DNA from 2 places in the Hydrotalea lipotrueae genome. Region 1 is predicted to be linked to the other one. Evidence: riboswitches for the same ligand, from Rfam matches in the RefSeq annotation. Region 1 holds a riboswitch; the other holds the start of a gene.

Region 1 (5,078 bases):
AAGGCAATTAACTGTGGTTGCTTCTTCAATCGGGCAATGGCAGCGGCAGTGCAGGCCGTATCAATCTGACATACTTCACAAACATCCTGTGTAAAAATAATATCGGGTTCTATTTGTTGGAGTAAATCTTCATCCACATAATACAAGCTTTTTCCCGATGCTTTCGCAGCAGAAAAAATAGTATCAATTTCAGTGCTGCTTAAATGGTTGTCTTCTAAAACACAGCGAACCACTTTGGGTTTTTGAGAAAGGGCAGGTTCAGGACATTCGAAGGTAATACCATAGAGCATATGGTCGAGGCCCATATCATATATCATTTGTGTGGCGGCCGGCAAAAAGGAAACAATTTTTAGCATAGTATGGGTTTAAGAAAAAACAGGGCTACTGCAGCAAGCCCTGTACGTTTATTATTTTGAAACCGCATGCACTGATAAGGCCGGATATTTTTTTTGCAGCCATTCAAAACTGCCGTAAAAAATGGCGCCGTATACAATATTGGCTACCAGCATATTCCTTAAAAAGGGTAAAGCCTGAACATAACATTGAACAAACCCATCCCAATTGCGCTGTAAGCGTTGGCCGTTTCTGATATCTAATCCACCAAACCACCAAACGGGTAAGTCTGTAATAATCCAGTGTGCCAGTGCAGCCGCAAATGCCGCGGTGATTACCGTACTCATTTTTACATGCTTAATCAATGTGCCTATTAAAACAATTACTGCAAATGCAAGATAAGTGTATATCCATCCTTTGTACAGCAACCCGTTACCGTAACCTGCATAAATGGTATGCATCATTATCACATCACTAAAAAAAAGAGCACCTAAAGGAAATGCATATTTTTTCCAGGGCTGATTGAAATAAGTACCACCAAATAGCCCCATGGCACCAATGGGCGTAAAATTGGCCAAAGGCGATAGGGTACTGCCGGCATTCCAAATACGCAAAGCAGCGGCTAATAAAATAAACAACAATACAATTGCTGTTGCCGGATTGAATTTTTGAATAGACATAACGATTGTTTTAATTTAAAAGTTAAAATAAGCCCCTGTCATCATATTAAAGCGTTTGCTGTTATAGCCTACAATATCAAAATATTGTTGGTCGGTAATATTGTTGAGCGAAGTAAACAGGCGAATTTGTTTGTTAACCCGGTAGCTGATAAAACAGTCAACAGTATAATAAGCGGGCTGTAAATCAGGTCCAATATCATAAGGCCCTTTTAAACGAGTACCTACGTATTTAAAGGCCGGTGCAATGGTAAAGCCTTTTACGGGCGAAAGGGTAAGTACACTGTTCATCACAAAATTAGGACGTCGGAACAGGTTGTTTACACTAACACCATTTTGAATGCCATGCCCGTCAATATAGGTAAGATTATTACTCCAGGTGCCAATTGTACCAATTTGTGTATTGCTTTCTACTTCAAAGCCATAGTCGTGTTGTTGGTCGCGATTGATGTAGTAGCTGTTGTAATTGGCATCGGTATAAAAAATAATCAGGTTTTTGGTATCTCTTTTAAATGCAGCAAGGCGCAGGCTCATTTTTTTATCTGTGCTTTGGGTTTGGAGTCCAATTTCATAAGTAGTACTGCTTTCAGGTTTTAAATTTTTGTTGCCATAAGCGCTATACAATTGATACAACGAAGGAATATTATAGCCTGATGAAATGTTAATAAATAACTTGGTATTTTCATCAATTACAAATGAGGGATTAAGGGTATAAGTTGCATTGTTACCATAAATGGAATGGTGGTTAACGCGGCCACCGGCTTCAAAATTAAACCCATGAATATTCAGCAACAGCAAAGAGGCATACGCCGAAAGCTGGTTAACATTGGCGCTGTCTTGTCCCAGTTCAGAAGTGTAGGGTCCGTAAGGTCCGGTACTAAAATAGCTTTGGCTGGTGTTTTGATGTTGGTACTGAATACCCGAAACCAGGCGAATATGTTTTTGGAAACGGATACTGCCAAAGGTTTCTAACGTAGTGGTATTGCCGTTATATTGCTGGTTCGAATAATTGTAATAAGGGCTCGAAACATAAGTGCTGTCGTTTACATAATGGCGGTTGGTTTGCTGGTAACTTCCCTGTAAAATCCAGTTTACTTTTTTGTGTTGAAAATCTAATGCCAGTCCACCCAAATTATTTTTATTGTTAAGGGTATAATCTTTTTCATCGGTAAAAGCACCGGCAGGTAAATCGGTTTGGTAATGGCTAAAATTGCCAAACGCTTTTGCTGTTAATGAAGGCGAAAAATGGTAACGGGTTTCAGCCATTACGCTGCTTTGCTCAAAACCATCTTTTTTAAAGTTCTGCTTACCCGTACTATCATAAGCAGCAGGGAAACCGGCGCTTTTAATGTAGTTGTACTGCACCAAATAATCCCATTTTTTAAGCGAGCCGCTAATGCCGGCACCACTATTGAAAGTGTTATAAGTGCCATAAGATGCGTTGGCATTCAGGGCCATTTTCTTTTTGGCTTCTTTTTTTAGAAAAATTTGAATAACACCTGCAACGGCATTGCTGCCCCATAAAGTACTTTGTCCGCCTTTCAGAATTTCAATACGTTCTACCTGGTCTAAAGGAATATTATTCAGGTCGAATGAATTGTTGATTTGTGAGGGGTCGTACACCGGCACTCCGTCAATCACAATTAACATATTGCCTCCAGAAGCACCACGGAAGTACAAATCTAAATTAGTACCCAATGCATTGTTGCTGCCATTAATAAAAAAACCTGCCTGTGTATTCAACAATGCAGCTAAACTGCTGCCTGCATGGTTTTGAATGGTTTTTTGATCAATTACGGTTACAATTTTACCCGTTTCTGATTCTTTAATAGGTGTTTTAGAAGCGGTTACTACCACCTCGTTTAACTGGCGGGTGGCCATAGAGTCTTGTTGTGCAAAAGCTGCATAGCCCAAAGCTATGGATGTAAGAAGGAGCGTTAATTTTTTGCTCATTGTTGATTGTTTTTAAAATGAAACAATGAGCTTTCAGGAAAACAAAAAAACGGAGAAATATAATCGACTGCTGCAGACAGTCTTTTACATTCCATGCTTTTCACCCGAAAGCCGTGAATGACAAACTCATTTTTCAATGAGGCTGTATCTGGCAGGTCTTCTGGCTTGGGGCTTTAGCACCTTCCCATTCCGTTTTAGGAACAGTGGTTGTTATCGCTTTCTCTTTTACTGAGGCCCTTACAGCTACGGGGATAGCACCGGAATTACACCGGTTTCCCTTTTAATCCTTCTATCACAATGCATACCGTTGAAAGAATGGCTTGCAATGCAATAAAAAGAACCAAATACAAGGCAAAAATAGTAATTGCTTTGAATTGTACATTTTTTATTTAATTTCATTTTTTCACCGAATGATTCACCATGGGAAAAGGAAGATTGGAAGCTTTTAGCGATGGCGTAATAGCCATAATTATTACCATAATGGTGTTAGAGTTTAAAGTGCCACATACTGCTACATTTAGTGCATTACAAGCAATATGGCCGGTATTGCTAAGTTATATTTGAGTTTTATTTATATTGGAATTTACTGGAGTAACCACCACCATTTATTTAATGCAAAGTGTTGCGCTTGTAAACGGTAAAATATTATTGAAAATTTGTATTTGTTTTTTTGGTTGTCATTGGTACCATTTGTGTCGGGATGGATGGTGAAATCATTTTGAAAGTTTACCGGTGGTATTGTATGGCTTTGTGTTATTAATGAATGCCATTGCTTACTTTATTTTGGTTCGTACGTTAATTGCATTGCATGGAAAAGAGGCTGCTTTAGCTGCAGTCATAAACAATGATGTTAAGGGAAAAGTTTCAGTTTATATTTATATTATTGCCATTGCAGTTGGATTTTGGAATGCCTGGGTGGCTTTGTTTTTATATGGGGTAGTAGCTGTTATTTGGATTGTGCCGGACAGGCGTATTGAAAAAAGAATCATCTCAACTTCTAAACCAATATATTGAGCTGTTTTTTGAACAGATATGTGCCATTGCTTATTGCCGGAAAATGATGCTTTATGTTCAATTCATGGGTCGGTTTTTAGGGTGGTATCTATCCTGCTATTTATGCATGGATAGAAAGTGGCCTATAGAATGAACAGCTTTTTCTGTGTTTCATTGATTTCTTTACTATATTGAGTGCCATACTTTAGCAACATGCAGGGAAAACAACAACTGAATTTGTTTAGCTTTACCATGATTGTAGTAGGGCTGGTAATTGGAATGGGTATTTTCAGAACCGCCGCTACTTCTGCCAAGGATGCCATTACGCCATCTGTTTATTTTACTGCATGGATATTGGGTGGATTGATAGCTTTTTGTGGTGCTTTAACATATGCGGAAATAGGTAGCCGTTACCCGGTTACCGGCGGGTATTATAAAATATTTTCAGTAGCCTATCATCCTAGTATTGCCTTTGCCATTAACTGTATCATTTTAATCAGCAATGCTGCATCACTAAGTGGCGTTGCATTAATAGGAAGTGGTTATATTACAAAATTGTTTCCCGGTCATCAGTGGACGGATATTGATAAAGCCATTATCAGTGCCGGGGCTATTTTAGTGTTTTATGGTATTAATTTAATGGGTTTGCGTATGAGTGCAAAGGCTCAAAATATTTTAATGCTAATTAAAATAGGAATGATAGTGGTACTCATTGCGGCCTTGTTTTTTCCATATCATCAGGCAGTAGCAACAGCAAGTGTTATGGCTGATAGCACTCCACATATGAGCTGGATTCAAAGTTTAGGGATTAGTCTCATAGCTGTATCGTTTACTTATGGAGGCTATCAGCAAACCATCAATTTTGGTAATGAAATCAACAAGCCGGCCCAAAATATGCCCCGTGGTATTTTTATGGGCATTACCATCATTATTGTATTGTACTTATTGGTAAACCTGAGTTATTATCGGGTTATCGGTTTTCATCAGATGAAAAATGAAACAGAAATTGCTTATGTGTTAATTCAAAATGTATTTGGCATTCGAGGTGCTGAAATTTTTTCATTCTTTTTGTTTGTGGGTGTTCTTTCTTATGTAAATGCCTTATTGCTTAGCAATCCAAGA
Region 2 (5,078 bases), on a different contig from region 1:
AAGCGGTTGGAACCAATAACAATATAATAGGGCAATGGCAATGGAAGTATTCCATTGCGGTATTGCTGTACAAACAATTACAGCTTCGGATACCCATGTTATATTAACTTTTCAACAAGTCTCTACTTATACGCTTTCCGAAAATGGCACCATACAATCAAATGATCAATTTTTTATTACTTATGACAGTACTTATAAAAAATTGTACATCTCCTCAATTCTACATCCGGCAAGCTATGGTTTGGGCCAAATGGAACAGCTTTTTCTATTCAAAATAATCAATTGATTTGTGATGATCATCCGGTATCGGACGGATATCGGCATTTTTTTCAAAGAATAAAATAAATGCATTCAGCAATGCATAGAAATGACAATGAACCAACTCTCATCAGCGTAAATCAGCTTTATCTGCGGGAGATGATTTTTCCGATGAATCCGCAGATGAACTACAGAATAGGTTGATTTTAAAAATAAGTAAAAAATTTTCTGTGTAATCCTCTGTTACCGTTGTGGTTTATTTTTTCACGCAAAGCCCGCAAAGTATAGGCGCAAAAGGCAGGGAGTTGGATTAAAATGTAAATGATTGATCCATCAGCGCTATCTGCGGAAGATTTTTTTCCCGCTGAACTCGCAGAAAAATGCAGAAAAATTATTTGATAAAAAATAGTGATGTCATTTTTGAATTTGTCTATCATTAATTGTAGATTCATCAAAATAAATGAAAGAAATTTTGCCTACATAATTATTTGTGTGCTGTTGGCCTAATAGGAACCAACAATCAACTTAAGTTTACTATCATCTTTATTGCAGCATGGGCGTATCAATTGATTGATAGCTTTTTCTTATCTACCTACTCTTAATTAAATTTTTGTGCAGATGATTTGTTCATTACTTTGCATGCTTCAAAAAAAACAATGCATACTTAATTTAAATAATTAATAAAATTAATACATTTAAAAGATGAACGAATCAATAGCGCATATAAAAAAGGCAATAGAGCCTTACAGACAACAAATCATGCAGCATAAAGTATATGCAGCCATTAGGAATACGGATGACCTGAAGGTTTTTATGCAATATCATGTTTTTGCTGTTTGGGACTTCATGTCATTATTAAAGACATTACAAAATAATTTAACCTGTACTGCCATCCCCTGGTTTCCCAAAGGTGCTGCTGATACAAGATACCTTATCAATGAAATAGTAGTGGGGGAAGAGTCTGATATGGATAGTTTTGGCCATAGAAAAAGTCATTTTGAACTTTATTTGGATGCCATGCAGCAATGTGGCGCCGATACTAAGCCAATGGAAACATTTATCCGCGTGTTAAAAAATACCGGTAATATGGTTACTGCATTTGCAGCAGCTGAGGTGCCGTCAGCAGCACGTGAATTTGTTGACTTTACATTTGAAATCATTAACAGCCAAAAAGATTATTTGCAATCAGCCATCTTTACATTTGGGCGCGAAGATTTAATTCCGGGGATGTTTGTTTCAATGGTTAATGATATACATAAAAACTTTCCACAAAGTATCTCAATTTTCAAATATTATCTGGAAAAGCACATTGAAGTTGACGGCAACCACCATAGCCAGCTTGCCCTGCAAATGACAACAAACTTATGTGGTACTGATGAACAACGTTGGAAAGAAGCAGAACAGGCAATTATTACCTCTTTACAAAAGCGTATAAGCCTGTGGGATGGTGTTTATAAACAAATAATAGCACCAACAACAACTGCCAGCTTAAACGTTGTAAAAGCAGAATAATGGTGCAGGTAAGCTGAAATGCTTCAGACATAAATAATAAATAATGGTTTGCTATCGTGATAACCGTTAATATTACCAACCATTCATTTTTAAAGGTATTGATTTCGGAATGAATGTTATATTCAATTGCTGTTAAAAGGATAAAACCCTAAATAAAAGTTTTGTGTTATATAGTCACAATAGTAGGAACAATAATACTAAAGTTGACAAAAAAAACAAAAGAAAGGCTAATCGATAACACATGTATGGCTTGATTTGATTTAGGGTAAAATTGCAGAGATGAAATTTTAATAGAAAGTTATAATATATTTGTATTCAAATAGTTCTTTACTACATTTCTTCATCAAACGGAAAAGGTTTTACTTAACGTAAATTAATAGGGAATTGTGTGCAAATCACAAACTGTCCCGCAACTGTAAGTAACGTTAAATTTTTACCCTTGTGTATCCACTGTTTTGCCTTGAGCGAGATGGGAAGGACGGTAAAAATGTTACAAGTCAGGAGACCTGCCTTTACCGTGTTGACAATGCTTTCGTGGAATGAAGCAGACAGTCAGAATTGATGTGCCCATTATTTTGCAGGATTATTGACTCTTGCAGGATTCATTGTGTGCATACCATTTCTTTCACTTCTTCTACAAAACATTATGAGGTTTAGCAAAAGAGCTTTAAACTGATTTCATCATTTTAAAAGCATCAAAAAATGCAAACACACAACTTAGGCTACCCGAGGATAGGCAGCCAACGTGAACTCAAAAAAGCTTCCGAGCAATATTGGTCGGGCAAAATTCCTGTACAGCAATTACTGCAAACAGGTAAAACCATTCGCCAGCAAAACTGGCAATTACAAAAAGAATTAGGTATTGACCTGATACCTTGCAATGACTTTTCTTTTTACGACCATGTATTGGATATCAGCTTAATGGTTGGAGCAATTCCGGAAAGGTATCATTCATTGATGGAAACAAAACAATTGCCAGACATTGATTTGCTTTTTGCAATGGCAAGAGGGTACCAAAAAGATGGCTATGATGTTACTGCCATGGAAATGACTAAGTGGTTCGATACCAACTACCATTACATTGTTCCTGAATTTACTGCCACTCAAAAATTTACTTTATATTCAAATAAAGTGTTAAATGAGTTTTTAGAAGCAAAAGCAAATGGTATTCAGGCAAAGCCTGTACTACTGGGGCCAGTATCTTACTTACTTTTGGGTAAGGAAAAAGAAGAAGGCTTTCACAGGCTTGAACTCATCGAAAGACTGTTGCCTGTTTATTTGGAAATATTGAAAAAATTAGATGATGCTAATGCCCACTATATCCAATTTGATGAACCTTGTTTAGCACTTGACTTGAGCCAATCAGAACAACAAATTATTGTAAAAACATATCAGAAAATAAAGAATAAATTACCCGGCCTTCATATAATTTTAACAAGCTATTTTGAATGTTATGGGCAAAATCTACAAACCGTATTAAGCCTTCCTGTGCAAACAATACATCTTGATTTGGTACGCTGCCCATCACAGTTAGACGATATCTTAGCAACTGATTTTGTGAAAACAAAAACCAATCTTTCATTAGGCTTAGTGGATGGCAGAAACATTTGGAAAAATGATTTTCAGCAGTCGCTTGCATTAATTGATAAAGCAGTTAAAATAATTGGAGTAGAAAGGATTTGGATTGCTCCTTCTTGTTCATTAATCCATTCACCTTGCGATCTGGAATTAGAAACAAACAATAAAACATTAAAACCTGAAATTAAACAGTGGCTTGCCTTTGCAAAACAAAAAATTGACGAAGTGGTAACGCTGAAACAATTGGCAAATAAGGAACATCAGGCAGATGCAATTTTAAAATTGCAGGAAAATATGGAGGCACATCAAAGTAGGAAAATATCAACTCTTATTCACAATCAGAGCGTAAAACAACGTGTTGCTGCTATTACTGAAAAAGATACACAGCGCTTCAATGATTTTTCTTTGAGAAAAATTAAGCAACGTAAAGCCTTGCAATTACCCATGTTCCCCACTACTACTATCGGTTCATTTCCACAAACTGCCGAGGTAAGAAGTTGGAGGACTAAGCTTAAAAAAGGCGAAATTACACAAGAGCAATACGATGATTTAGTTGCAAAAGAAATATCAGAGGCCATCCGTTGGCAGGAAGCAATGGGTATTGATGTATTGGTGCATGGAGAATTTGAACGCAATGATATGGTGGAATACTTTGGTGAACGATTAAACGGATTTGCATTTACCCAAGACGGCTGGGTACAAAGCTATGGCAGCCGTTGTGTAAAGCCACCAATTATTTATGGCGATGTAAGCCGCCCTGCACCAATGACATTGCGGTGGACTTCTTACGCTCAATCGTTAACCCAAAAATGTGTTAAAGGAATGCTTACAGGCCCTGTTACTATTTTGCAATGGAGTTTTGTTCGTAATGATCAACCACGCAGTGAAACCTGTAAACAGATTGCTTTTGCCATCCGTGATGAAGTAATGGATATGGAAAAAGCAGGTATAAAAATTATACAGATAGATGAACCAGCCATTCGTGAAGGGTTACCATTACGAAAAGAAAATTGGCAGGAATATTTACAATGGGCTGTTGGAGCATTCCGAATATCGGCAAGTGGTGTACATGATGAAACACAAATTCATACACATATGTGCTATTCTGAATTTAACGACATCATTCAAAATATTGCCGACATGGATGCCGATGTGATTACAATTGAATGCAGTCGTTCACAAATGGAATTGCTGGATGCTTTTGCCGATTTTAAATATCCCAACGAAATTGGTCCCGGTGTTTATGACATTCATTCGCCAAGGGTTCCTTCTAAAGCAGAAATGATAGCATTAATGGAAAAAGCAAAAGCGTTTATACCTGCTGAAAAACTATGGGTAAATCCTGATTGCGGTCTGAAAACAAGGCATTGGGATGAAACAAAAAAAGCATTGGTAGAAATGGTAAATGCTGCAAAAGAGTTGCGATTATCTGTCCATCAACCTAAAAATTGATAATTTGATAATTAGGTAATTGCATACTGTAATTACCTAATTATAACTTATTAAATAATTAAATATTATTTATCATAGTCAATTGATACTGCTATTTGTTTATATGATTGTATGAGTTGTTTTAAATTTTTCGCTTTTTGTGCAGTACACTAACATGCATCAATCAAAAGCATTAATGTGCTGTGGCTATACCTGTGCCTATTTTTATGCAACTTATGGCCACACTAACACAATGCCCATCAATATAGGTATTACAGAAAAGGCAGCATACAGACACA

Evidence for each region. Region 1 has a riboswitch for cobalamin ahead of JK139_RS11045 (TonB-dependent receptor plug domain-containing protein). Riboswitches for the same ligand answer to the same signal wherever they lie in the genome.
Region 2: another riboswitch for cobalamin. It lies ahead of metE (5-methyltetrahydropteroyltriglutamate--homocysteine S-methyltransferase); the one in region 1 lies ahead of JK139_RS11045 (TonB-dependent receptor plug domain-containing protein).

The regions. Positions count from the first base shown of each region.
Region 1 covers NZ_JAESDL010000018.1:29,006-34,083, forward strand. The annotation lists gene JK139_RS11035 (ABC transporter substrate-binding protein) at 1-356, opposite strand, end outside; gene JK139_RS11040 (DUF6580 family putative transport protein) at 408-1,013, opposite strand; gene JK139_RS11045 (TonB-dependent receptor plug domain-containing protein) at 1,029-2,963, opposite strand; cobalamin riboswitch at 3,097-3,287, opposite strand; partial or broken gene JK139_RS15895 (TMEM175 family protein) at 3,444-3,604, shown strand; gene JK139_RS15550 (hypothetical protein) at 3,696-3,977, shown strand; gene JK139_RS11055 (APC family permease) at 4,170-5,078, shown strand, end outside.
Region 2 covers NZ_JAESDL010000033.1:6,791-11,868, forward strand. The annotation lists gene JK139_RS14300 (DUF3050 domain-containing protein) at 961-1,770, shown strand; cobalamin riboswitch at 2,108-2,298, shown strand; gene metE (5-methyltetrahydropteroyltriglutamate--homocysteine S-methyltransferase) at 2,473-4,800, shown strand; gene JK139_RS14310 (hypothetical protein) at 4,940-5,078, shown strand, end outside.